Regions from separate parts of the Streptococcus fermentans genome, predicted to be linked through region 2. Evidence: predicted binding sites of a transcription regulator. Region 2 holds the regulator's gene; each other region holds the start of a gene.
What was found. Region 2 encodes Rex, which represses fermentation and respiration genes when NADH is low (regulators of the CRP and FNR family bind a similar motif). Its sites were predicted from a motif close to TTGTGAANTANTTCACAA; they were not measured.
Positions count from the first base shown of each region.

Region 1: the regulator Rex is predicted to act here: its motif matches at 6,281-6,298, upstream of AB2B50_RS05050 (zinc-dependent alcohol dehydrogenase family protein).
Region 3: the regulator Rex is predicted to act here: its motif matches at 2,389-2,406, upstream of AB2B50_RS08670 ((S)-acetoin forming diacetyl reductase).

Region 1 covers NZ_JBFNFG010000004.1:3,328-11,616, forward strand. Annotated here, with positions in the region: gene AB2B50_RS05010 (replication initiation factor domain-containing protein) at 1-30, opposite strand, end outside; gene AB2B50_RS05015 (hypothetical protein) at 164-637, opposite strand; gene AB2B50_RS05020 (helix-turn-helix transcriptional regulator) at 958-1,404, shown strand; gene AB2B50_RS05025 (transposase) at 1,763-2,026, shown strand; gene AB2B50_RS05030 (HAD family hydrolase) at 2,074-2,739, shown strand; partial or broken gene AB2B50_RS05035 (IS30 family transposase) at 3,060-3,170, shown strand; gene AB2B50_RS05040 (hypothetical protein) at 3,783-3,989, opposite strand; gene nagA (N-acetylglucosamine-6-phosphate deacetylase) at 5,083-6,234, shown strand; gene AB2B50_RS05050 (zinc-dependent alcohol dehydrogenase family protein) at 6,374-7,432, shown strand; gene AB2B50_RS05055 (DUF1033 family protein) at 7,570-7,947, shown strand; gene comGA (competence type IV pilus ATPase ComGA) at 8,005-8,289, shown strand, end outside.
Region 2 covers NZ_JBFNFG010000002.1:215,773-224,061, forward strand. Annotated here, with positions in the region: gene AB2B50_RS03380 (NAD kinase) at 1-697, opposite strand, end outside; gene AB2B50_RS03385 (GTP diphosphokinase) at 681-1,352, opposite strand; gene AB2B50_RS03390 (CYTH domain-containing protein) at 1,487-2,056, shown strand; gene AB2B50_RS03395 (ribose-phosphate diphosphokinase) at 2,181-3,125, shown strand; gene AB2B50_RS03400 (cysteine desulfurase family protein) at 3,141-4,256, shown strand; gene AB2B50_RS03405 (DUF1831 domain-containing protein) at 4,261-4,608, shown strand; gene AB2B50_RS03410 (DUF4649 family protein) at 4,618-4,833, shown strand; gene AB2B50_RS03415 (redox-sensing transcriptional repressor Rex) at 4,914-5,555, shown strand; gene AB2B50_RS03420 (gamma-glutamyl-gamma-aminobutyrate hydrolase family protein) at 5,571-6,260, shown strand; gene radC (RadC family protein) at 6,284-6,964, opposite strand; gene AB2B50_RS03430 (O-acetylhomoserine aminocarboxypropyltransferase/cysteine synthase family protein) at 7,028-8,289, opposite strand, start outside.
Region 3 covers NZ_JBFNFG010000010.1:31,339-39,627, reverse strand. Annotated here, with positions in the region: gene AB2B50_RS08680 (deoxyribonuclease) at 1-494, shown strand, start outside; gene AB2B50_RS08675 (thioredoxin domain-containing protein) at 849-1,298, shown strand; gene AB2B50_RS08670 ((S)-acetoin forming diacetyl reductase) at 1,505-2,269, opposite strand; gene AB2B50_RS08665 (DUF2785 domain-containing protein) at 2,543-3,334, shown strand; gene AB2B50_RS08660 (MIP/aquaporin family protein) at 3,443-4,111, shown strand; gene queF (preQ(1) synthase) at 4,353-4,844, opposite strand; gene queE (7-carboxy-7-deazaguanine synthase QueE) at 4,863-5,579, opposite strand; gene queD (6-carboxytetrahydropterin synthase QueD) at 5,572-6,015, opposite strand; gene queC (7-cyano-7-deazaguanine synthase QueC) at 6,015-6,668, opposite strand; gene trxA (thioredoxin) at 6,871-7,185, opposite strand; gene AB2B50_RS08630 (DUF4649 family protein) at 7,200-7,421, opposite strand; gene AB2B50_RS08625 (MarR family winged helix-turn-helix transcriptional regulator) at 7,517-7,897, opposite strand; gene AB2B50_RS08620 (CidA/LrgA family protein) at 8,079-8,289, shown strand, end outside.

The DNA of each region.
Region 1 (8,289 bases), on a different contig from region 2:
ACCCTTAAAATCTCCAAAACCCTTGGGAATACTGAATTATTTCGATGGTACACCTAACTTGCAGAGGGTGGTGTTACTACACACCCTTTCGGTCAAAAATGGTCCGTCCGCATCTACGCTCGTTTTCGGCTTTCTGCCTCATGGCTCAGCCGAAAATTCGCTATTAGCCGAACCTATTTTTTGACCTCTTCTGAACAAACCCTAGTAAGCCGGTTTGCATCGACTCTTCAATATCTTGGATTTTCTTTTTTAGATTGGCATTCTCATTTTTTATCAGTCGTATTTCTCGCTTAAATTCCTGTTTTAAGGCGCTCAGTTCATCATAGAGCTCATCTATTACTTGGTTTAGGAGTTCTTGTTCATTGTCTGCTAGACTCCCAAATACGGCTTGTATAGCCTCTTTTAGACCTATTTCAAGTTTTAGGTTAGCTAACTTTTGAAATTGTCTAAGGTCTTCGTCTGTAAAGTCATAGGCAACTGTATAACTTAATTGATGAGTTCTTGGATTTCTACTGATAGGAATTTTAATTTTCTTAAATTCCTTGCCACTTATCTCTTTAATCAGTTGGATCCAATTTTTAAGAGTAGAGGTAGAGTTTAGGCCAGAAATTTGATTGACTAACTCTTTATTGGTCATCTTTTTGTGAAACCTCCGAAATTTTTTTGTGCAACTGAGGAGTTTTCTGTGGTATAATTGTTACATAATATGTTTTGATCTTGGAACGAACGGCACATTTGTTTCAAGATTTTTTTATTTTGTCGAATCTTACCTCCTTAATTAAAATTTTTAAAATCGACTACTAATTACATACGCTTTTACCCCCTTTTATGCTATAATATTCTCAATGGAATATTTAATCTCAAAATAAATATTCCTTATGGAATAATTCTATTTTATACCGTTTAGAATATTTTGTCAAGAAAAAATATACGAATAAGAATATCTATAGGAGAATTATGTATACAGAGGATTATAAATTTTCAGAGAGGTTAAAAACTCTCAGAAAATCAAAAAAGTTAACTCAAGTACAAATATCGGAATTAATTGGAGTTCAACAAGGGACATATTCTCGGTGGGAGAATGGAACGTTAGAACCAGGATTAGAATTCGTTGTGAAATTAGCAAATATCTTTGGTACTACTACAGATTATTTGCTGGGACAAAAACCTTATTCAATTATCAGTAGTTTACCTCTAGAACAATTAGATCTTACCAATATTGCAAACTTTTCAAAGGATGAGTTTGATATTTTGAAACATTCAATAGCAGTTTCGGTGGCAAGAAATAAAATAAAGGCAACAGAACTAAAAGATAGAGTTATAGAAAAAAATCAGTTGTCAGAAAAAGATGCAGAACTTTTGAATAAGATTTTTGAAGAAGTTAAAACTTATTGGGAAAAATAGAAGGACGCTAGTCTTCAAAATTTCCTCTCAAAATGTGTCTAAAATATTAACGGAATTCCATATAAAGAGGTTTATGATTATTTTAATGCAGATTGATGGTTTGTTTTTTAGATTTTAAATTCACCATAGGTGCTAGTATTATTTATCATAATGCTTGACACCGCTTTTAAGTGGGAGTACAATAATATTGAGGGCAGGATGGCTTATCTCTTTTATTTAGGAGGTGTCCAATATGCAAATCTATTTTATTTATTCTATTTTCTTTCTATTATCACTTGTAGTTCTAGCTTATCTTATTAAGTTACTCATTGCTCATTTAAAAAGAAACTAAGTAACATTTTGCCCAAATAGTAGTTATTTGGGCTACTTGGGTAAGGAACTGAAAAAACGATTGGAAGCCAAGGGAATAGACTTTTTGACGCCGATTCGTAAAAATATGAAAGGAGCAGCTGAGCACAACAATCCTGCTATCCTGGCAATCCGAAGGACCATCGAAACTCGGATCTCTGTCCTAAATGCATTGTTTAACATTGAACATCCGCTTGCTCGCTCTTTAGCAGGTTTGCAATTAGAGATCGAACGGGCTATTTTGGTCTATAATTTAGGATTTTTTATCAACTAGCAACACGGGTATTATATATGATAGATTTTGATTTTAAAGGAGGATTTATGAATTTGAAAGGTATAATCTTCGATATGGATGGAGTTATAGTTGATACGGAGTACCAAGATTTTCTAATACAGAAAGATTTTATCAAACACCTTAATCCAAAATCTAGTTACGAAGATTCTGAGCTATTGGTATTAGTTGGTAAATCATATTTTAATCTTTATAGGCTTTTACAGCAATTTATTGGGAAACAATATGATATAAAAACTATAGAAAAAGAATATGCTTCTTTTAGTGATGAGAGATATGAAAAAATTGATTATTCTTTACTTTTTAGAAAAGAAATTCTAAAAATTATTGACTATGCATTGAAAAACGGAATCAAATTAGCTGTAGCATCATCATCAAAATATGAGCATATTAATGAAGTTTTAGAAAGGTGTGACATAAAAAAATATTTTGATGTCATCGTTAGCGGAGAGAATTTTGTAGAAAGTAAGCCAAATCCGTCTATCTATTTAACAACGCTACATAAGTTAGAATTGCAAGCAGAACAATGTATTGCAATTGAAGATTCATACTCTGGAATTGAATCTTCAACTAGCGCCGGAATTGCAACTATTGGTTATTATGATAGCCGATTACCATTTTTTAATGACAAAGCGCAATGGAAAGTTGAAAATATGAAAGAAGTTTTACAAATAATAGAATCACAGAGTCTTTGAGTTGAAAGGCGATGAGGTTCTTGAGGACGTTAGAAAGAAATAAACTTGTTTCATAACGAAATTTAAGGTAACAGCGAACCGCTGAGTGTGTAGCTTTGTTGGTAAAAACGTAAATATTTTTGAGCGAAAGGTATTATGAAGTCACTGGAAACAGTGGCTTTTTGATATTAGTAGGGATGTATTATAGTAACCAATCAAGTTGAGATAGTTGCTTTGATACTAATACATTTTATTTTAATAATGAAGTTTATTACTATAGACACTTGATAGATATGTAAACTAACTACGATACCTCTAATTTTTAACGGACTATAGTTTAATTTGTTTTTTCTGTACTTGATAAGCGAAATCGAATCCCAAGGAAGTCCTTGAACTACCAAACTCCGTATCAAGTTTTTCTGAGTCAGGTGAAATTGTCTAGCTTAATTTGACAAATGAGATAACTAAGAAATAAGATTATCGACTCACTATTTATGGAAGTAGTTATTTAAGTGAGAAAGATGAGTTACAAAAAAGTTACCAAAATTTGAAAAAAGAGTCTATTTTGCAAGATTAAAAAGTCGCTATTTTACTGATGAAGTAAAAAATATTGGTATTACAGCGAAACACAAAAAAGAATACAGGACAAACAAATTCCTGTATTCTTAAAATAACTTAGAGCAGCTTTAACAAAACATCGACTAATATGATTATAGTGCAAATTATTTTTCCGATTTTTTCATGTTGCTTGAACAATTTTTCAGAGAAAAGAATCAATACAAGCGCAACACAGATCAACACAGTGCTTAAAGTTTGAGTAGTCATGGTACATACTCCTTTCGTTATTTTGTTGATCCAGTAAATAAGTTGAATAGTAATTATCTAATTTTCAAACATATCCATCTGCCCTGGTAAAGCCTTTGTTCTTTGATTATTAATCGGTATCTCTATCTATCTTTATTATAGCACAAATATCCTTATTAAACCGATAAATGCAATTTTTTTATAGACTGCTACTATTTACTTTATTTTCTCCTGAAATTGAGTTTTTACCTGGTATTGTTTTACTTCCGATTAGAGATAACAAATTTATCAATGAATAGTAAGTTATATAATGCAAGTACAAATCCCCAGGAACTACCCTGAAGAGAAAATTCTTGATGATTAAGAGGAAGAAACTCCTGGTTTCCTATATGGATGCATATCAAAATAACAAATAGAATCCAAAATAAATCAGTCCATTTATATTTTGAAAAATATTTTTTTTGCAATTTTTTTAGCATAAGAACACCTTCTTTCTTTACTACATTTTTATTATACAATAAAATGTAAGCGGATACAAATAAAAAGGAGGATTGATCTTATGAATGAAAAAAACGTACATATTTTATTTGTGCAAGTATTATTATTTCATCTATAATTTTGGGACTCTTTATTTATAAAGGAATTTATGACGGATTTAACGTTTTGGGTCAATTTATACACGATGGCCTCAGGATAATTAGTAGTAATATTAGTAATATTAGTAATACTAGTAGTATTAGGTAGTTAATAGTAATAGAATTTAAATAAAAAACGGGAATTTAGTGAATGCTGATTGCCGTTTTTCCATATGTTTAAGGCGGTAACAATATGCTTAATGTGAAAATTTTTTATATATTTTTCTTTTTGATCTTTGTCGAAACTACAGGCTTGTTGTTGTTGAAAAACGGTCTTGAAAGAGGTTATTTAGATACAGGAGCTATCATCCTTGCAGTTTTTTCATTTGCTTTCTACAACCTATGTTCATTCGGTTGGGTCTACTTTACAATAAAAAACCATAAAAAATAAATAGGACAAATTGGAGGCTAACACCTCCGATTTTTTTGTATGCAGACCTCGAATTTTCGTTTTTTCATGCAAAAATAGCGCATTCTCGTTGCTGACACAGCAATTCTGAGAGTTTTTCAGAACATTTTGCGACCTATCAACTATGAAGAATCCTTAAAAAATAAAATAATTGTCTCACTGTTTATGGAAGTAGTTATTTAAGGGAGAAAGATGAGTTACCAAAAAGTTACAAAAATTTGAAAAATGAGTCTATTTTGCAAGATTCAAAAGGCTTAAAACCCTATTAAATCAAGGTTGTAAGATTTAAATAATGTAGTTATTGAACTCAAAATCCAGTGTCCGCAAGGACGTGCCGGTTCGACCCCGGCCGCCGGTATAGTAATAAAGACATGGTTTTCGGACCTTGTCTTTTTTGTTGAACAATTTATTAAAATTTCACTAAAAAAGGTCTATACCATTTACAAATTGTTTTGAAAGGTTTATAATGTAATTGACATAATAAATACTAGATTATTTCTTAAGGGGGTTATCATTATGCCTAAGTATATTAAAGCTGATCAATTTTTCTATCCACATGGTATTCGTCGTGGAGGTTATTTGGAACTTATTGATGGTAAATTTGGTAAGCATGTTGAAGAGATTTCTGAGGATGCTGAAATTTTAGATTATTCTGGTTATAGCATCGCACCTGGTCTTGTTGATACACACATTCATGGTTTTGGTGGTGTCGATGTTATGGATAATAATATTGAAGGGACTCTTCATACGATGAGTGAAGGTCTTCTTAGCACAGGTGTTACTAGTTTCCTACCAACTACACTAACTTCATCATACGAACAATTGCTGGCTGTTACTGAAAACATTGGTGCACGCTATCAAGAAGCATCTGGTGCTAAGATTCGTGGTATCTATTTTGAAGGGCCATATTTTACTGAGGAATTTAAAGGAGCTCAAAACCCTGCTTACATGAAAGATCCTCGTATGGATGAGTTTCGTGCATGGCAGAAGGCTGCTAATGGTCTTCTTAATAAAATTGCTCTTGCACCTGAACGTGATGGGGTTGAGGACTTTGTACGTACTATTACTGGTGAAGGTGTAACTGTTGCTCTGGGTCACTCTAATGCTACATTTGATGAAGCTAAAAAAGCTGTTGATGCCGGAGCTAGTGTATGGGTTCACGCCTATAATGGAATGCGTGGCTTAACACACCGCGAACTTGGAATGGTTGGTGCTATGTATGAGTTACCACATACTTATGCAGAATTGATTTGTGATGGTCATCACGTGGATCCTAAGGCTTGCGAAATTCTTCTTAAACAAAAGGGAACTGAAAATATTGCCCTTATCACTGACTGTATGACAGCAGGTGGTTTGCAAGATGGAGATTATATGTTAGGTGAATTTCCGGTTGTAGTTGCAAATGGAACTGCTCGCCTTAAATCTACAGGTAACTTGGCAGGATCCATTCTCAAACTTAAAGATGGTTTGAAAAATGTCGTTGAGTGGGGAATTGCAAATCCTCATGAGGCAGTCATGATGGCTAGTCTGAACCCAGCTAAATCAGTTCATATCGATGACGTCTGTGGACAAATTCGTGAAGGCTACGATGCAGACTTTATCGTGTTAGATAAAGATTTGGAATTAGTAGCAACTTATCTAGATGGTGAAAAACGTTATCAAGCATAATCTAAAAAGTAGAAACGATTTTCGTTTCTTCTTTTTTTAAATAAATTTGTTATTTATTTCACAAATTACTTGATTTTTATATTGAAAAGGCTTACAATCATGATATAAATAATACAAATAAAAAAGCGGAGGATTGCTTATGAAAGCTTATACTTACGTTAAACCAGGCCTTGCGTCATTTGTTGATGTTGACAAACCAGTTATTCGTAAGCCAACAGATGCTATTGTGCGTATCGTTAAGACTACTATTTGTGGTACAGACCTTCATATTATTAAAGGGGATGTTCCTGCTTGTAAGAGTGGAACTATCCTAGGACATGAAGGAATTGGTATTGTAGAGGAAGTCGGAGCAGGAGTTTCAAACTTCAAAAAGGGTGATAAGGTTTTGATTTCTTGCGTTTGTGCATGTGGCAAGTGTTACTATTGTAAAAAAGGAATCTATGCTCACTGTGAAGACGAGGGTGGATGGATTTTTGGACATTTGATTGACGGTATGCAAGCAGAATATCTTCGTGTGCCTCATGCTGATAATACTCTTTATCATACTCCAGCTGACTTGTCTGATGAAGCTTTGGTTATGTTATCTGATATCTTGCCAACTGGCTATGAAATTGGTGTCTTAAAAGGGAAAGTTGAGCCTGGTTGTAGTGTAGCTATCGTTGGTTCAGGGCCAGTTGGATTGGCAGCTCTCTTGACGGCACAATTCTATTCTCCAGCTAAATTGATTATGGTGGACCTAGACGATAATCGCTTGGATACTGCAGTTTCTTTCGGTGCTACTCATAAGATTAATTCTTCAGACCCTGAAAAAGCAATTCAAGAAATTTATGATTTGACAGATGGTCGAGGTGTAGATGTCGCTATTGAGGCGGTAGGAATTCCTGCAACGTTTGATCTCTGTCAAAAGATTATCGGTGTAGACGGAACAGTAGCCAACTGTGGTGTGCATGGTAAACCAGTTCAGTTTGATTTGGACACTCTTTGGATTCGTAACATTAATGTTACTACTGGATTGGTTTCTACCAATACAACTCCTCAGCTTTTGAAAGCCTTAGAAAGTCATAAAATTGAACCTGAAAAATTGGTAACTCATTATTTCAAACTTAGTGAAATAGAAAAGGCCTATGAAGTATTTAGTAAGGCCGCCGATCATCATGCGATTAAAGTGATTATTGAAAACGATATTTCAGAAGGCTAATCTTGTTTTTAAATCCAGTTATTCGTTTTTGAATAGCTGGATTTTTTGAAAATGTTATATAATTCGTGAAAATGAGCAAAATTCTTTCATTGTTCTCAAAATTTCGCTATAATATACGGTACAAAGGAAGTTAAACTATGTATCGAGTTATAAAAATGTACGGAGATTTTGAACCGTGGTGGTTTATAGAAGGCTGGGAAGACGACGTCATTGCGAGCAAAAAATTTGATAACTATTATGACGCCTTGAAATATTATAAGTCTTGTTGGTTTGAGTTAGAAAAGGAGATTCCCCTTTACAAAAGTAGAGGAGACTTGATGACTATTTTTTGGGATCCAGAAGATAAACGCTGGTGTGAAGAATGCGATGAATTTCTTCAGCAATATCATTCCTTGGCTTTGTTGGAAGATGGTCAAGTCATTCCAGATGAAAAATTTAGACCTGGTTACGAAAAGCAGACTGGTTTAGAAATCCACCGTACTTGTCGCATAAAAAAAGAAGAAACAACTTTTTAATGAAGTTGTTTCTTCTTTTTTATATTTTCTTCGAATAATAAGAATGAGGAGGAAGATATGGTACAAATACTTGCACAAGAATTGATTACACTGGCCAAAAAACAGGGAGCTCAGGACATCTATTTTATTCCTAAAGAAAAGATTTACGAGCTACATATGCGAGTTGGAGATGAGAGACATTTGATTAACACCTATGACTTTGAAAAGTTGGGGGCTGTCATTAGTCATTTTAAGTTTATTGCGGGGATGAACGTTGGAGAAAAACGCCGTAGTCAGCTTGGTTCCTGTGATTATCAGCATGGAGATAAGGTTTCTTCATTACGCTTATCGACGGTGGGAGAT
Region 2 (8,289 bases):
GGTAAGAATAAATGCTATTGTCAACAGAAATCGTATGATAATCATTGCGAGTCGGTATTAATTCAATCTTATCCTTCTTAGGCACAATGATAGACGAACCTAAGGTTCGGTAGACACGATTGTTGAGACTCGCAATTTCTGTTAATTGTAGGGCCTCAATAGTAGGATGCAAAACAGCTCCACCAAGAGATTTATTATAGGCTGTACTCCCAGTTGGCGTCGATACCGTCAGGCCATCTCCTCTAAAACGTTCAAATGGCACTTGGTTAATGATAATATCGGCAACCATAGTCCTATCAGCTCTCCGAATGCTAGTCTCATTCAAAGCTCGGAAAATTTTCACTTCTCCATTTTCCAAAAAAATCTTTACATTTAAAAGCGGGTAAGACACACGAGCCCCAGTATCCAACTGTAAATTAGTAAGCAATTGATCTAGTTCAAAATCACGGTAGTCCGTATAGAAGCCCAAATGACCCGTGTGAACACCAACGAAGCGAACCTTATCCAGCTGGTCTTCATACTTGTGAAAAGCAGACAAAAGCATCCCATCCCCACCTATGGAAATCACGATATCGGGATGTTTATCATTTAATATAAAGTTATTCTTTTTTAATCGATCTCTTAATTCATATAAGACTCGTTGACTTTGAGGTTTGCGATTAGCGATTAGATCAATTCGTTTACCTGTATTCTTCATCGGTATCGTCACTATTACCTACCCCGTCATTTAACTTTCTATGCAATGGATCAAAGAGCGCCTGTGCTTCCTGGATATCATCACGAATTTTACTCATTTCTTCATCCAATTGGTGAGAGATTCTTGCTGTGATTTCCAAGCGTTTCTTAATTTCTTCTGGAAAATCCCCTTGATATTTATAATTGAGAGAATGCTCGATGGTAGCCCAGAAATTCATAGCCAAAGTACGAATCTGAATCTCCACCAGAATCGTTCTTGCCCCATTGATCGTATCAACTGTATACTCAATAATCAAATGGTAAGAACGATAGCCTGAAGCCTTTCGATGAGTAATGTAGTCACGTTCTTGTACCACTCTCATGTCTTGCCTCTTACGAAGGATGGCAACAACCTCGCTCACGTCATCTACAAATTGAACCATGACGCGTAAACCTGCAATATCTTGCAAGTCCTGTTCCAACGTATCGTATCCAATCCCTCGACGAGCCATTTTTTCTTTTATACTTTCGATCGGTTTGACTCGACCAGTTACAAACTCAATTGGAGAATGTTTATTTTGTTTGCGGTATTGTTTTCGAATACCTCGGAGTTTTATCTTCAGCTCTCCGACAGCCTGAATGTAAGGATCTAAAAATTCTTCCCATTCTGTAATCATATATCTTTTTCATCCAATTCTCTATACACTTCGATTTATCTAGTTTTTGATTTTCTAGGAAAAATCTTATACAATAAATACAATGCTTATTATACCATACAATCGCTTTCAAAGATAAGGAAAAAGTAAAAAAAATGAAACATTTAGAAATTGAAATGAAAACACTTCTTAGTGAAGAAGAATATAACCGATTGCAAGCTCAATTTTTAGAAGTCACACCAGTTACACAAAAAAATTACTACCTAGACACGCCTGATTTTTACCTTCGTCAACACAAAATTGTCATGCGCATTCGTACTTTTGAAAATAGCGCTGAGTTGACCATAAAAATTCCTCAAGCAGTTGGAAATATGGAGTATAATCAAGCTATCAGTCTTGAAGGGGCCAACCATTGTCTGAAAGAATGTAAACTTCCTCAAGGAATGATTCTTGACGAACTCCTGTCCCGCGGTATATCACCAAGTGATTGGACAGTTTTAGGTTGCTTAACAACGATTCGTTATGAAAAGGAAACTCCTATCGGACTTATGGCTCTTGATCAAAGTCACTACTTCGATATTGTTGACTATGAACTTGAATTAGAAGTAGAAGATGGTAAGCAAGGTAGCCTTGATTTTCAAGAATTTTTACAAGTCAATGAAATCCATTACAAAAAAGCTCCTTCAAAATTGGTTCGTTTTATAGAAAATATGAAAAAATACTGAAATAATCTTCTTTTTTTGATAAAATAAAAGGGATGAAAAATAATAGAATCTGTTGTAGCGAACACTTATCACTAAAAGTGTTCCACAACACCGATTCACTTAGTTTAAAGAGGACGGTTTATCAATGTCAGATACAAAAAACATGAAACTTTTCGCACTATCTTCCAACCAGGAAATTGCTCAAAGAATCGCAGATGCTGCGGGTGTTCCACTTGGAAAAGTATCTTCACGTCAATTTTCAGATGGTGAAATCCAAGTTAACATTGAAGAAAGTGTTCGTGGATACGATGTTTATATCATCCAATCAACTAGTTATCCAGTAAATAACCACTTGATGGAACTCTTGATTATGGTTGATGCTTGTGTTCGTGCTAGTGCTAATACCATTAACGTTGTACTTCCATACTTCGGCTACGCTCGCCAAGACCGTATCGCTTCTTCTCGCGAGCCACTTACAGCTAAACTTGTTGCTAATATGTTGGTAAAAGCCGGAGTTAGTCGTGTATTGACTCTTGATCTTCATGCTGTTCAGGTTCAAGGTTTCTTTGACATTCCTGTAGATAACCTCTATACAATTCCACTTTTTGCAAAACACTACTGCGATAAAGGTTTGACTGGTTCAGATGTTGTTGTTGTTAGTCCTAAAAACTCGGGTGTAAAACGTGCTCGTAGTCTCGCAGAATATTTGGATGCACCAATTGCAATCATTGATTATGCACAAGATGATTCTGAACGCAGTCAAGGTTACATTATCGGTGATGTTGAAGGTAAGAAGGCAATCTTGATTGATGACATTCTTAACACTGGTCGTACCTTCTCTGAAGCCGCTAAAATCCTAGAGCGCGACGGAGCAACTGAAATCTATGCAGTTTCAAGTCATGGACTTTTCGTTAACGGTGCTGCAGAGTTGTTGGATGCAACAAATATCAAGGAAATCTTGGTTACAGATTCTGTTTTGACAGAAAGTAAAAAACCTAAAAACGTACAATACATCACTGCTAGCGAATTGATTGGTGATGCAATGGTTCGTATTCACGAAAGAAAACCAGTTAGTCCACTATTTAAATAGAAATTAGGTGAATTTTTGATTTATTTGGATAATGCTGCAACGACTCCCATGTCTTCAGCAGCTATCTCAGCAATGACTCAAGTCATGCAAGAAACTTATGGCAATCCTTCTAGTATTCACGGCCATGGGCGTCAAGCAGGTAAACTATTACGAGAAGCTCGTCAAGAACTAGCAAGTTTACTAGGAACAAAGCCACAACATATATTCTTTACCACTGGTGGCACTGAAAGCAATAATACTGCTATCATTGGTTACTGCCTTCGCCATCAAAATCATGGAAAGCACATTATCACTACTGCGATTGAGCACCATGCTGTTCTAGAACCCATCAAATACTTGGTTGAAAATTTCGGTTTTGAAGTGACTATTTTACAGCCTGAACATCAAGAAATCACTGCAGACCAAGTTAAAAATGCACTTCGTGAAGATACCGTTCTTGTTTCTACTATGTTTGCCAATAATGAAACTGGTACACTATTACCTATTGCTGAAATTGGTGCGGTTCTAAAAAATCATCCAGCCGTCTATCATGTCGATGCAGTTCAGGCAGTCGGTAAATTAGAAATTCTTCCTGAAAAATTGGGAATTGATTTTCTCAGTGCTTCTGCACACAAATTTTATGGTCCAAAAGGAGTTGGTTTTCTCTATGCTGCATCTACAGATTTTGATTCCTACCTTCATGGTGGTGATCAAGAGCAGAAAAAAAGAGCAGGAACAGAAAATCTTCCTGCCATTGTAGGAATGGTAGCAGCTCTAAAAGATGATCTTGAAAACCAAGCACAAAACTTTAAAAAGGTTCAACAACTAAAAGACACCTTCTTAAAGGAAATGGCTGAGACAGACTATTACCTCAATCAAGGGAAAGACCAGCTACCTTATGTCCTTAATATTGGATTTCCAGGTCAACGTAATGATCTACTACTCCTTCGTCTGGATCTTAAAGGGATTTCTATTTCAACTGGTTCTGCTTGTACTGCAGGTGTCGTTCAGGTTAGTCATGTTCTTCAGGCTTTCTACGGAGAAGACTCTCCTCGCTTACACGAATCCGTTCGCGTCAGCATTTCACCTCAAAACACAGAGCAAGAAATGATCACCCTCGCACAAACTCTAAAAGAAATCATTGGAGGATAACTCAATGGCATTCGAAAAAACTATTAGTCTCAAAAATTGCCGTTACGATTACACAATCAGTCCAACTGTCAAAAAGTTTACTCTAAAAGATAACACTTTTTTTGAAACAAAGGTTGGTAACTATGAACTAACACGCCTTCTTGAGAAGGTTCCAAATAGTGGGGAAGGTTTCCAACTTAAGATTATCATCAACAAAGACTTAACTGGTGCCAAAATCAACATCACTGATAAATTTGGTCTACGTTTGGTTGATATCTTTAAGTCAGAAGAAACTCATATCCACCAAGAGAAATTCTACTTCTTGATGGACAGTCTTGTTGAGCGTGGTGTCTTCACTAAAAGTGAAAGATAGGGGGACCCTATGTTTCGATTAAACTATAAGGATGCCTATCAAGTCGATCGCCTTTTAGAATACGAAGATTACGAAGCACTCATGCTGTCACTTTCAGGATGTGTGACTCTTCCAGATACGACCGTCATTACTTCTCTTACCTATAAGGGAGAAGAAATCTATCAAGGTCTTCTGGGAGATCTCTATCGTTTTCTATTTCACTATGATTTTACAAAGATAAACTAAGATTTTCTTAGTTTTTTCTTGTTTTTGTTGATTTTTTCACAATCTTTCTATAAAATAGTATTTAGAAAGGTTGTGATTTTGTGAAAGAAAAACAGTCTGCTATTCCAAAAGCAACAGCAAAGAGACTTTCTCTTTATTATCGTATCTTTAAAAGATTTCATGCAGAAAAGATTGAAAGAGCCAACTCAAAACAAATTGCCGAGGCCATTGGTATTGATTCCGCTACGGTTAGACGAGATTTTTCCTACTTTGGTGAACTTGGTCGTCGTGGATTTGGCTACGATGTCAAAAAACTAATGACGTTTTTTGCTGATCTTCTAAATGATAATTCTATTACGAATGTTATGTTAGTGGGGATTGGTAATATGGGGCACGCTCTCCTTCACTACCGTTTCCATGAACGAAACAAAATGAAAATTATTATGGCTTTTGATTTGGATGACCATCCTGAAGTTGGGACGAAAACGCCCGATGGAATTCCAATTTATGGTATTTCCCAAATCAAGGATAAAATAAAAAATGCAGATGTAAAAACTGCAATCTTAACTGTTCCGAGTGTCAAATCACAAGAAGTAGCTAATCTCCTTGTCGAAGCAGGTATTAAAGGAATTTTAAGCTTTTCACCCGTTCATCTCCAACTACCAAAAGATGTGGTGGCTCAATATGTGGATTTAACTAGTGAATTGCAAACTCTCCTCTATTTCATGAGAAAAGAGGATTAGAAAGCGAAAGCATTTATGAAAAAACCAGTTATTGGGATTACAGGAAACGAAAAAGCTCATCCTGATGATGAGCTGATGATGAGCTATGCTGCAAAGGGCTTTGTTGAAGGAGTCAAGGAAGCTGGGGGAATTCCCATTATCCTACCAATTGGTGATCAAGAAATGGCCAGTTACTACATTGGCTTGATTGATAAACTCATTTTAACTGGTGGACAAAATGTCGATCCAAAGTTCTACGGTGAACCTAAAACGATCGATAGCGATGACTACCACCTTCAAAGAGATATTTTTGAGCTAGCTCTTTTAAAAGAAGCCATTAAACAGAAGAAACCGATTTTTTCTGTCTGCCGTGGTACTCAACTCTTTAATGTAGCCATGGGAGGAACTCTTTATCAAGATATTGAAGATCATTGGCAGGATACTTCAGCCGAGTATACAACTCAACGTTTAGTCACCGAGCCTGATACTATTCTTCGAGAAATCTATGGAGAAATCTCTCATATCAACTCTTTCCATCATCAGAGCATTAAAGACCTTGCTCCAAATCTAAAGGTTGTCGCTCATGATCCTAAAGATGGAATTATCGAGGCTGTAACAACGACTGATGGTTTCCCTTACCTCGGTGTTCAATGGCATCCGGAATTTCTTTTTGAAAATCGCCCCAAAGATAAAACACTTTTCGACTATGTCGTCAATGAATTGTAAAACCTGTACATGATACAGGTTTTTTAAATCAGATCCGTCTTCTCACGGTAACTAAAATAATCGGAATGTGAAACAATGAGATGGTCCAATAAGACCAAACCCATTAATTCGCAGGCTTCTTTAACAAGTTTCGTAACATGGTCATCATTTCTACTTGGCATAACAGCACCAGATGGATGATTATGAACCAGAATCACGGATGTTGCCATATGCTTTAAGGCATAGTGGAGAATTTCCCTTGGTTCCGCAATACTTCTAGTAGCAGATCCAATAAAAATGGTTTGCTGATGAATAATTTGATTTTGTGTATTCAGATAGAGCGCCACTAGGTGCTCTTGTTTTTTATCTCCCAATTCTTGTTGCATCTTTTTAGCCAGTCTTTGACTACTCAGAATGCTCTCTGCCTCAATGGTTTCATGTTTGTGAATACGACTTCCAAGCTCAATCATAGCTTGCAATTCAATAGCTTTTACTCTCCCGATTCCTGATAAACTCTGCAGTTCTTGCAAGGTCATTTTTTTTAACTCAGTTAAACTGTTCAATTGAGACAATACTTTCTGTGCAATTTCAAAAACGGTAGATTGACGAGTTCCTGTTCGTAATAAAATGGCTAGTAATTCCTGATTGCTCAAACTCTCTACTCCTTCTGTCACCAAGCGTTCCCTTGGCAAGAGCGAATCTTCTTGAAATGAAATACTGTACATAAAAATCCTCCTCACTTTATTATTCGTGAGAAGGATGCTTAATTCAATAAAAACTAGTTATTTTTAGATTTTTTCAAGCGCTAGTCGCAAATCTTCAATCAAATCATCGACATTTTCAAGACCGATTGAGAGACGGATTTGATTTTTAGTTACTCCTGCTGCTTCTAGATCAGAGTCTGACAACTGAGCATGTGTTGTAGTCGCGGGATGAACGACCAATGATTTAGCATCTGCTACATTGGCTAAGTTTGAAAAGATTTCCAAGTTGTCAATCACCTTACGAGCTTCTGCTTCTCCACCTTTAACGTGGAAAGTAAAGATTGAACCAACACCTTTTGGTAAGTATTTTTCAGCCAAGGCATGGTAAGGACTATCTGGAAGTTTTGGATAGTTGACTTTTTCAACCTTTGGATGGTTTACAAGGAAATCAACGATTTTCTCAGCATTTTGAACATGACGTTCAACACGAAGAGAAAGAGTTTCAAGACCTTGTAAGAGCAAGAATGAGTTAAATGGTGAAAGGGCAGCTCCCATATCGCGAAGCAATTGCACGCGAGCAGCAACGATAAAGGCTGCAGCACCAACATCACGAGTATAACTGATATTGTGGTAGCTTGGATCTTCTTCGACTAATTGAGGGAATTTCCCTGAAGCAGCCCAGTCAAATTTGCCGCTATCAACGATGACACCACCAATAGTTGTACCGTGACCACCGATAAACTTAGTTGCTGAGTGAACCGCAATATCAACACCATGAGAAAAGACATTGATAAGATATGGTGTTGCAAAAGTATTATCAGCGACCAAAGGAATCTGGTGATTATGAGCAATTTCAGCGATTTTTTCGATATCTGGAATATTAATAACTGGATTACCCAAGGTTTCAATCAAAACAAGCTTGGTATTGTCTTTAATCGCTGCTTCTAACTCTTCTAGATTATCAATATCAACAAAAGTTGTGGTGATTCCATAGCGAGGAAGGGTTTCTTTCAACAGGTTAAAGGTACCACCGTAAATAGTTGAAGCTGCAACCACATGGTCTCCTGCGTGAGCCAGTCCTAAAATTGTGTAGGTAAGAGCTGCCATCCCAGAAGCTGTTGCAAGTGCACCAACACCGCCTTCCAGTGCTGCGATACGCTCTTCAAAGGCTGAAGTTGTTGGGTTAGTGATACGGGTATAAATATTACCAGCTTTTTGAAGGGCAAAAAGATCTGCACCTTCTTGTGTATCTTCAAATACAAAAGATGTTGTTTGGTAAATTGGAACAGCACGAGACTTGGTAGTAGCATCTACCACTTGACCTGCATGCAATTGCAGAGTTTCAA
Region 3 (8,289 bases), on a different contig from region 2:
CTTCTTCGACAACTTCGACGACGGATACTTCATCTAGCATAGAGGAGGCAAAACGAATCGAAGATGAGAAAAAAGCTAAAGAAAAAGCAGAAGAAGAGAGAATTGCCAAAGAAAAAGCTGCAAATGAGTTGCAAGAAAAAGGTGAAGCCTTAGTCAAACAATTGGAAGAAAGTCAAGATGCGAATCAAGTGAAGTCTGCTAAAGAAACAGTTAATCAGATTGAAAATAACGATAAAAAGACAGAATTGATCGATAGGATAGGTGCAGTTGAGTCATTAATTTCTCAAAAAGAAGAAGAGAAAAGAATTGCACGTGAAGCCGAGATTAAAGCCCAACAGCAAGATAGAACTGTTTATGTCGCTAAGAATGGGCAAGCGAAAGTATATTGGTATAACAAAGATAGAATGCCGTCAAATACTAATAAAGCTAATGTTGTTGAGATGACAGAGGCTGATGCAATTGCTGCAGGAAAAACTCCATCTAAAAAAGAATAAGATACAAAGTCATTTAAGAACGACTTTTTGATAAGTCACCAGAAAGGTAGAGGTATTGATAAAATATCCTCCTAAATAATAATGAAAATTAATAAAAGAGATTGGCTGATTTTTCCATTCAATTCTTGTCAGACACGGTTGACCAAATTATCAACTACAGTGCCCAGTTGGGAGAATAAAATCATAAAAGTGCAACAATAGAGTTATATTGTTGAGATTTTAGAATGACATTTATTTCATAAAGTTTACTGAAGACTTTGTCTTCAGAATGTGCGTTATTATAGATCTATCGGTTGGATTTTATATCTTGTCGTGGGCGATTAGACTAGGGAAAATACTTAGAAAAGGACGGAGATGCTAGTGCGTGTCAATAAAAAACTTAGCTTGCTTATCATTGGAATTGCTATGCCGATTTTGTTTATGATTTGGAAATTCAGTCAGCCTGTTCTTCCAAAAACTTATCAGGAAGCTGTTCAGTATACCAAAGCAATCAATATGAAAGAAATGCGCTCCAAACTTGCAAATGGCGACGAGTTTGTCGTCTACATAGGAAGAGAATCCTGTCCCTACTGTCAAAAGTTTGTGCCCAATTTGGCTCTAGCGATTCAAAAAAGTCACCAGACAGTCTATTATTTGGATAGTGCTTCTGATGAAAAGGATGAGATTACAGCCTTTGCAAAAGAAATGGATATCCAAACCGTTCCGAATCTTTCAGTCTATCAAAATGGTAGTAAATCACGCTATTTAGAGCAAGGAAGTTCCGCTAGTCTTGAAGAAATCCTTTCATTTTTAAAGAATGAATAGTGCTGAAGAATTTTTATAAATGACAAAAAACAACTCCGAAAATTGGAGTCGTAGAGATGATAAAAGAGGTTGGATTTTTTCCAACCTCACTTTTTTAATCTTATACTCAATGAAAATCAAAGAGCAAACTAGGAGACTAGCCGCAGGCTGTACTTGAGTACGGCAAGGCGACGTTGACGCAGTTTGAATTTGATTTTCGAAGAGTATTAATGGAATTGCATACCACCATCAACGATAATGGTTTGACCTGTAATGTAGTTTGAATCTGGTCCAGCAAGGAAGCTAACTGCTGCAGCTACATCTTCTGGTTCAGATAGGCGTTTCAATGTAATATCTTTTGCGAATGTTTGCATACCCCACTCGTCATCTTTTCCTGCATTTTTTCCAACTTCATGAGCGATATCATACATCATTGGTGTTTTTACGATACCTGGAGCATAGGCGTTGACAGTGATACCTGACTCTGCTAAATCACGCGCCAATGTTTGAGTAATACCACGAACAGCGAATTTTGTACCGCCGTATACAGTCAAGTTTGGATTTCCGACAACACCTGCTTGAGAAGTAGCATTGATAATTTTACCACCGTGACCAAGTGCTTTGAACTGAGCCTGAGCAGCTTGTGCTCCCCAAATCACACCACCGACGTTAATAGCAAATGTGCGAGCAAATTGCTCCTCTGTAATTGTATCCAGAGGTGTAGTAGGAGCGACACCAGCGTTGTTTACCACAACGTTCAAGTCTCCGAAATGATCGACAACTTTTTGGAAAGCTGCAGCAACTTCTGCTTGTTTAGACACATCAGCTACAACAGCAAAAGCTTTATCTGCTGACAATTCAGCAACTGCTTTCTCAGCTGTTTCAGCGTTGTAGTCTAAAACTCCAACCTTAAAACCATCTTGAACCAAGCGTTTTGCGATTGCAAAACCGATCCCTTGACCTGCACCTGTAACGATAGCTACTTTAGACATATGATTCCTCCTCGGTATCCGTGATACCATTCAAACGTTCATAAAAGAACAGCAAAAGGTTTATAAGTGAGTCGTGATAGGTTTCTAAAAGAAGTCCTATCACGTTTTAGTATACACCTTTGTGAAATTTGTGTCAAACAAATACTTGGTTTTTGGAAAAAATTAACCCTCTAAGAGTGAAAAAATATCTGAGACTAACATATTTATCTCTTATAATGAAGATAGCTAGAAAAGAATGTTGTATAATAGATGTGTATGATTGGAGGTAGGCAGATGTATCCAGAATTGAAAAGAAAAGTAATAGAAGAAAAACCGAGTTATCGTCAAGAAGAAATCCTGTGGTTGCTTGAGCACTTAGGGGATCCGAGTCAAGAGATTCGCGATGAATTGGTTTTTACTAGTTTAGCTAGGGGGATTCAAGAAGAGTTATTTACCAAGGAGCAATTTCAGTTGATTGCTGCTGAGATTGTCTCTGATGGTGGGCTAGATAAAGAGATTGATAAGACAGGAGCTTCAACGCTTGAACGTTCTTTTAGGGCCCTTATTTATGCCAATCTCTTATCTGCTGATGGCAATGAACAGTCTCTTTTTTATCAAGTGCTTAAAACTGATATCAGAAATACGTTGCTCGATCAAGGTTTGCATTACCTTGAAAAAGAAGAGGATACGACTGGTTTTTCAAGCCAGTATGGTTGGGTGCATGCTTTTGCTCATGGGGCTGATCTTTTGACTGAAGTTGTTTGTCATCCAGACTTTTCTAAAAATAGAGTTCATGAAGTATTTGACATACTTGGCCAACTATTTAAAAGAATTTCGGTTCGATTTATAGATGATGAGGACTGGCGCTTGGCCAGAGTCCTTTACGAACCTGTTTTGCAAGGAAAGGTGGAGCAAGCGACACTGGCTTCTTGGATAAAGTCACTTGATTTCCCGATAGAAGAGAGGGAAGATTTTTATAAATTTTCCAATTTCAGATCTTGTCTATTAGAAGTCTATGTTCAACTCGACCAGAGAAATAGTTTACAAGATGACTTGAAAGAAGCTATTCAATCTTTCCAATATTAGATTTTGATTATCAATGTGAAAACTTACACAATGTTTCCAAGCACATTTCTTGAAACCCTTTCCTTCTTCTGATAGACTAATACATAGTTTGAAAAAAGGAGACTTAACATGAAAAAATTTGTTGCTGAATTAATCGGTACTTTTATGCTTGTGTTCATCGGAACAGGAGCTGTTGTTTTTGGAAATGGTGTTGAAGGACTTGGACACCTTGGGATTGCTCTTGCTTTTGGTTTGGCAATCGTAGTCGCAGCCTTCTCAATCGGAACTGTTTCAGGTGCTCACTTGAACCCAGCTGTTTCTATCGCTATGTTTGTTAACAAACGTTTGTCATCTTCAGAGCTTGTAAACTACATCCTTGGTCAAGTGGTTGGTGCTTTCCTTGCTTCTGGATCTGTATTGTTCCTCTTGGCAAATTCAGGTATGTCAACTGCAAGTCTTGGTGAAAATGCCTTGGCAAACGGTGTAACTGTCTTTGGTGGTTTCTTGTTTGAAGTCATTGCAACATTCTTGTTTGTTTTGGTCATCATGACTGTAACATCAGCAAGTAAAGGTAATGGCGCAATTGCTGGTTTGGTCATCGGTTTGTCATTGACAGCTTTGATTCTAGCTGGCTTGAACATTACTGGGCTTTCAGTAAACCCAGCTCGTAGCTTGGCTCCTGCTGTCTTGGTAGGTGGCGCAGCTCTTCAACAAGTTTGGATTTTCATCCTTGCACCAATCGTTGGTGGAGTTCTTGCGGCTCTTGTTGCTAAAAACTTCCTTGGAACTGAAGAATAATTGAAACTCAAAAAGCCTTGCTCCTCATGATGAGGAACAGGGCTTTTTCGTATTATACTCTTCGAAAATCTCTTCAAACTACGTCAGCTTCACCTTGCCCTGAATTCGTCAGTTCTATCCACAACCTCAAAACAGTGTTTGGAGCTGACTTCGTCAGTGTCATCTACAACCTCAAAGCAGTGCTTTGAGCAACCTTCGGCTAGCTTCCTAGTTTACTCTTTGATTTTCATTGAGTATGAGTTTAGCGGTTGTCAATTTTTTCTGGATAGAGATCGTGTTGGAATAGGCGTTGTTCTGCCAATCCTTCATACTTGGTTCCAGGTCTACCGTAGTTGTAGTAGGGGTCGATTGAAATACCACCGCGAGGTGTAAATTTCCCCCACACCTCTAAGTAGCGAGGGTCTAGCAAGTTGACCAAGTCTTTTCCGATGGTGTTGATACAGTTTTCGTGAAAATCCCCATGATTTCGGTAACTAAAGAGGTAGAGTTTGAGGGATTTTGACTCGACACAGAGCTTGTCAGGAATGTAGGAAATATAAATCGTTGCAAAGTCTGGCTGCGCAGTGATTGGGCACAGTGAGGTAAATTCAGGGCAGTTAAATTTGATGAAATAGTCATTTTCCACATGGCGATTGTCAAAGGATTCCAGGACTTCTGGTTGATAGTCAAAGATGTAGGTGGTTTCTTTATTGCCCAGTAGGCTTAGGTTTTTCATTTCTTCTTGTTGTGACATGTTTTTTTCTTTCTAATCTTAAACACCACGTTGGTTATCGTAGAGGAGGGTATGGAGTTGTGGAAGGACGCGGACATTGCCCCAGCTATCATCAGCAGCAACGCGTTCCCATAGTTCTTTGAGGCGATCTAGTTGGTCTTGGACAATATTGCCTGTAGCCTTGGGCTCAGGATTTCCAGCCGATAAGAAGAGGACATCTGGTTGGTAGCGTTCTTGAATGTCTTTGGCAAAGGTTAGATCTGCATCATCAAAAACAGGGATTTTAAAGGTGACCTTGTCTGGATCCAATTGAGAAACGATAAAGTCCAAGGTCTCGAAGTTGACTTCCATCTTAGATGAAGGAGGCTTGGGACTCAGAGTCACCTGATCGATATCTTTTAACCAATGTTGCCAGCGGGAGCCTTGGGTTTCAACAGCCAGAGTAACACCACGTTGCTTGAGTTTGGTGACCAGTTGAGCCATGTTGGCAGCTAGGATGGCTGGATTTCCACCAGATAGGGTTACATAGTCGTAGCTTCCTAGTTTGTCTAACTCAGCGATCACTTCATCAGCTGTCATGCGAGTAGGTTTTTCAGAACCATCCCAAGTAAAGGCAGAATCGCACCAGTCGCAGTGATAGTCGCAACCAGCAGTGCGGACAAACATGGTTTTCTGGCCAATAGCACGACCTTCACCTTGAAAGGTAGGCCCAAAAATTTCTAGAACTGGTAGTTTGAGGACACGTTCCTTAGTCATCTAACCACTCCCGTCTAAACTCTGCAAAGGCAGTAGGAGTTTCATAGAGGCGAACATATTCCAAACGGAGACCGCGCTCGTCTGGCAACTCTTGGCTCATGGTTTGGAAAATCCAGTAAACCATATTTTCAGCAGTCGTATTCATGTAGGGCAGGGTTTCATTGAGATAGCGATGATCTAGGTGGGGCTCTAAGTAGTCCTTGTAGATAGCTTTGATATCTCCGAAATCGTAGGTCATACCTCTATCATCTAAAAACCCACTGACAGCGATTTGCAGATGATAGGTGTGACCGTGTAGGGATTTACATTTTCCTTCATAGTGAAAGAGGTGGTGGGCAGCATCGAAGGTAAATTCTTTTGAGACTAAGGTTCTGTGAGGATTGTAGACAAGAGATTCCCCAGTTTCTCGTTTGATTTCTTTGGGGGCAAAAAACATCAGGCCTCTCCTTTCTGAGTGAGATAAACCTCTAAACCATGTTGGCGTAGATGGCAGGCAGGACAATCTCCGCAACCAGTACCGATAATCCCGTTGTAGCAGGTCAAGGTCTTCTCACGAACATAGTCAAAGGCACCGAGTTGGTCAGCTAATTCCCAAGTTTCAGCCTTGTCTAGCCACATGAGAGGTGTTTGGATTACAAAGTCGTAATCCATGGCAAGGTTGAGGGTGACATTGAGTGATTTGACAAAGACATCCCGACAGTCAGGATAACCTGAGAAGTCTGTTTCGCACACTCCTGTCACGATATCCGTAATTCCACGCTGCTTGGCAAGGACTGCAGCAAAGGACAGAAAGAGATGATTGCGACCGTCAACGAAGGTATTAGGTACCTCTCCTTCTTTTTGCTCAATTTCTAGATCTGAAGTCAAGGCATTTTCAGTAATTTGTCCTAGCAGAGACATATCTAGGATATGATGACGAATTCCTTGTTCCTCAGCGATTTCTTTGGCCACTTGAATTTCTAAATGGTGGCGTTGGCCATAGGCAAAGGTAACGGCTTCTACCTTTTCATAGTGTTGCTTGGCCCAGAAAAGGCAGGTTGTTGAATCTTGACCGCCACTAAAGACGACCAAGGCTGATTGACGTTTCATAGTACTCCTTCCAAAATGGGAAATGTTCAGAGCACGCAAAAAGCTCCCTAGAGGGAGCTAAAAAATACCAAGTAGAGGTTTTTTTTAGCGATGGCATGTCCCAAACATCGTGATATTCTAGTTACAGTCTAGCATATTTTTTGAAAAATGGCAAAGGGCAAGAAAAAAGAGACCAAATGAATGCACTTGGTCTCTCCTTTGATTAGCTTAATTCAGCAACGATAGCTTTGATTTGTTCTGCTGTGTGAACACCAGCAACTTGTTTAACCACTTGTCCATCTTTTTTGAAAAGAAGAGTAGGGATAGACATGATACCAAATGAACGAGCTGTGTTTGGATTTTCATCAACGTCCATTTTAACGATTTTCAAGACATCTTCTGAAAGTTCTTCAGACAATTTGTCCAAGATTGGACCTTGCATACGACATGGGCCACACCAAGTTGCCCAGAAGTCTACCAAGACCAATCCGTCTTTAGTTTCTTGTTCGAATGTTGCATCTGTAATTGCTTTTGCCATAGTATTTCTCCTTTTTAATTATATTGGCTTAAATCTTGTTTCATGAGATAGAAGAAAACATCTCCATAAGTCCCATGGTAGTCCAAATCATGTCCCTTGTAGGTTACTTTTTGGACAGGGTAGTAGTCTGCGACACCAATCAGACAGGCATGTTGAGAACGTTCAAATTCTTCGTAGGACTCGAAGGTCATGGTTCTCTCTTGCTTGCTGGCGTCAAGATAGGTGATTTCAATCATAGGATTCTCCTTTGCTAAATCATATCTTCATTTTACTCCTTGGAAAAAGGAATGTCAAGAAAATTGCTTGCGCACGCAAGTTTTTTGTAAAAATTTTAGGAAAGCCAACTTGCTTTTGTTTCAAGGCTCTCTTCTACAGCTTTTTGTAGATAGGCAAGAGTTGTCTGACCCTCCTTAGTGAGGCAGATAAAACTAGCTCGCTTATCCTGGTCACAACATCTCCGACTAAGTAAACCGCAGTTTTTGGCTTCTAGGCGTGCCACCATTCGTGATACTGCGCTTGGACTCAGATGGAGTTTGTCCGGCAGGTCAATCTGTCTCAAAGATTTTTCTTGAGCCTGATTTAAAAAGTGCAAGAGATAGAATTCTTTGAGCGTTAGGCTTTGGTCACTCTGCTCAGCAATCGTTTGCTCTAAAAGTGCTTCTAGCTCTACTTGTCGGCGGTTGAAGTCAAACCATTTTTCTAAGTAAGTCATATCAATCTCCTTTCCCTCTATAATAGTGTAATCATACTAGTGCATCTATGATGCTTGCGCACGCAATTAGTATACACCTTTTTGGCTTAGATAGCAAGAAGGATGTTTCTTATATATTTCCTTGAAATTTTCTGAAAAAAGAGTAAACTGGTATGCAGAAAGTCTATTTGTGGAGTTTACAATGAAGTTATATGTTCAGTTAATGATTCTCTTTGTGATTTCTTTAATCGGTGAAGGAATCTCCAGTTTTTTTCATTTGTCCATCCCTGGAAGTATCATCGGCTTGATTATTCTTTTTCTAGCCTTGCAGTTCAAATGGCTGCGCATTCGCCATGTCAACATGGTTGGAAATTTTCTCCTAGCCAACATGACCATCCTCTTTCTACCTCCTG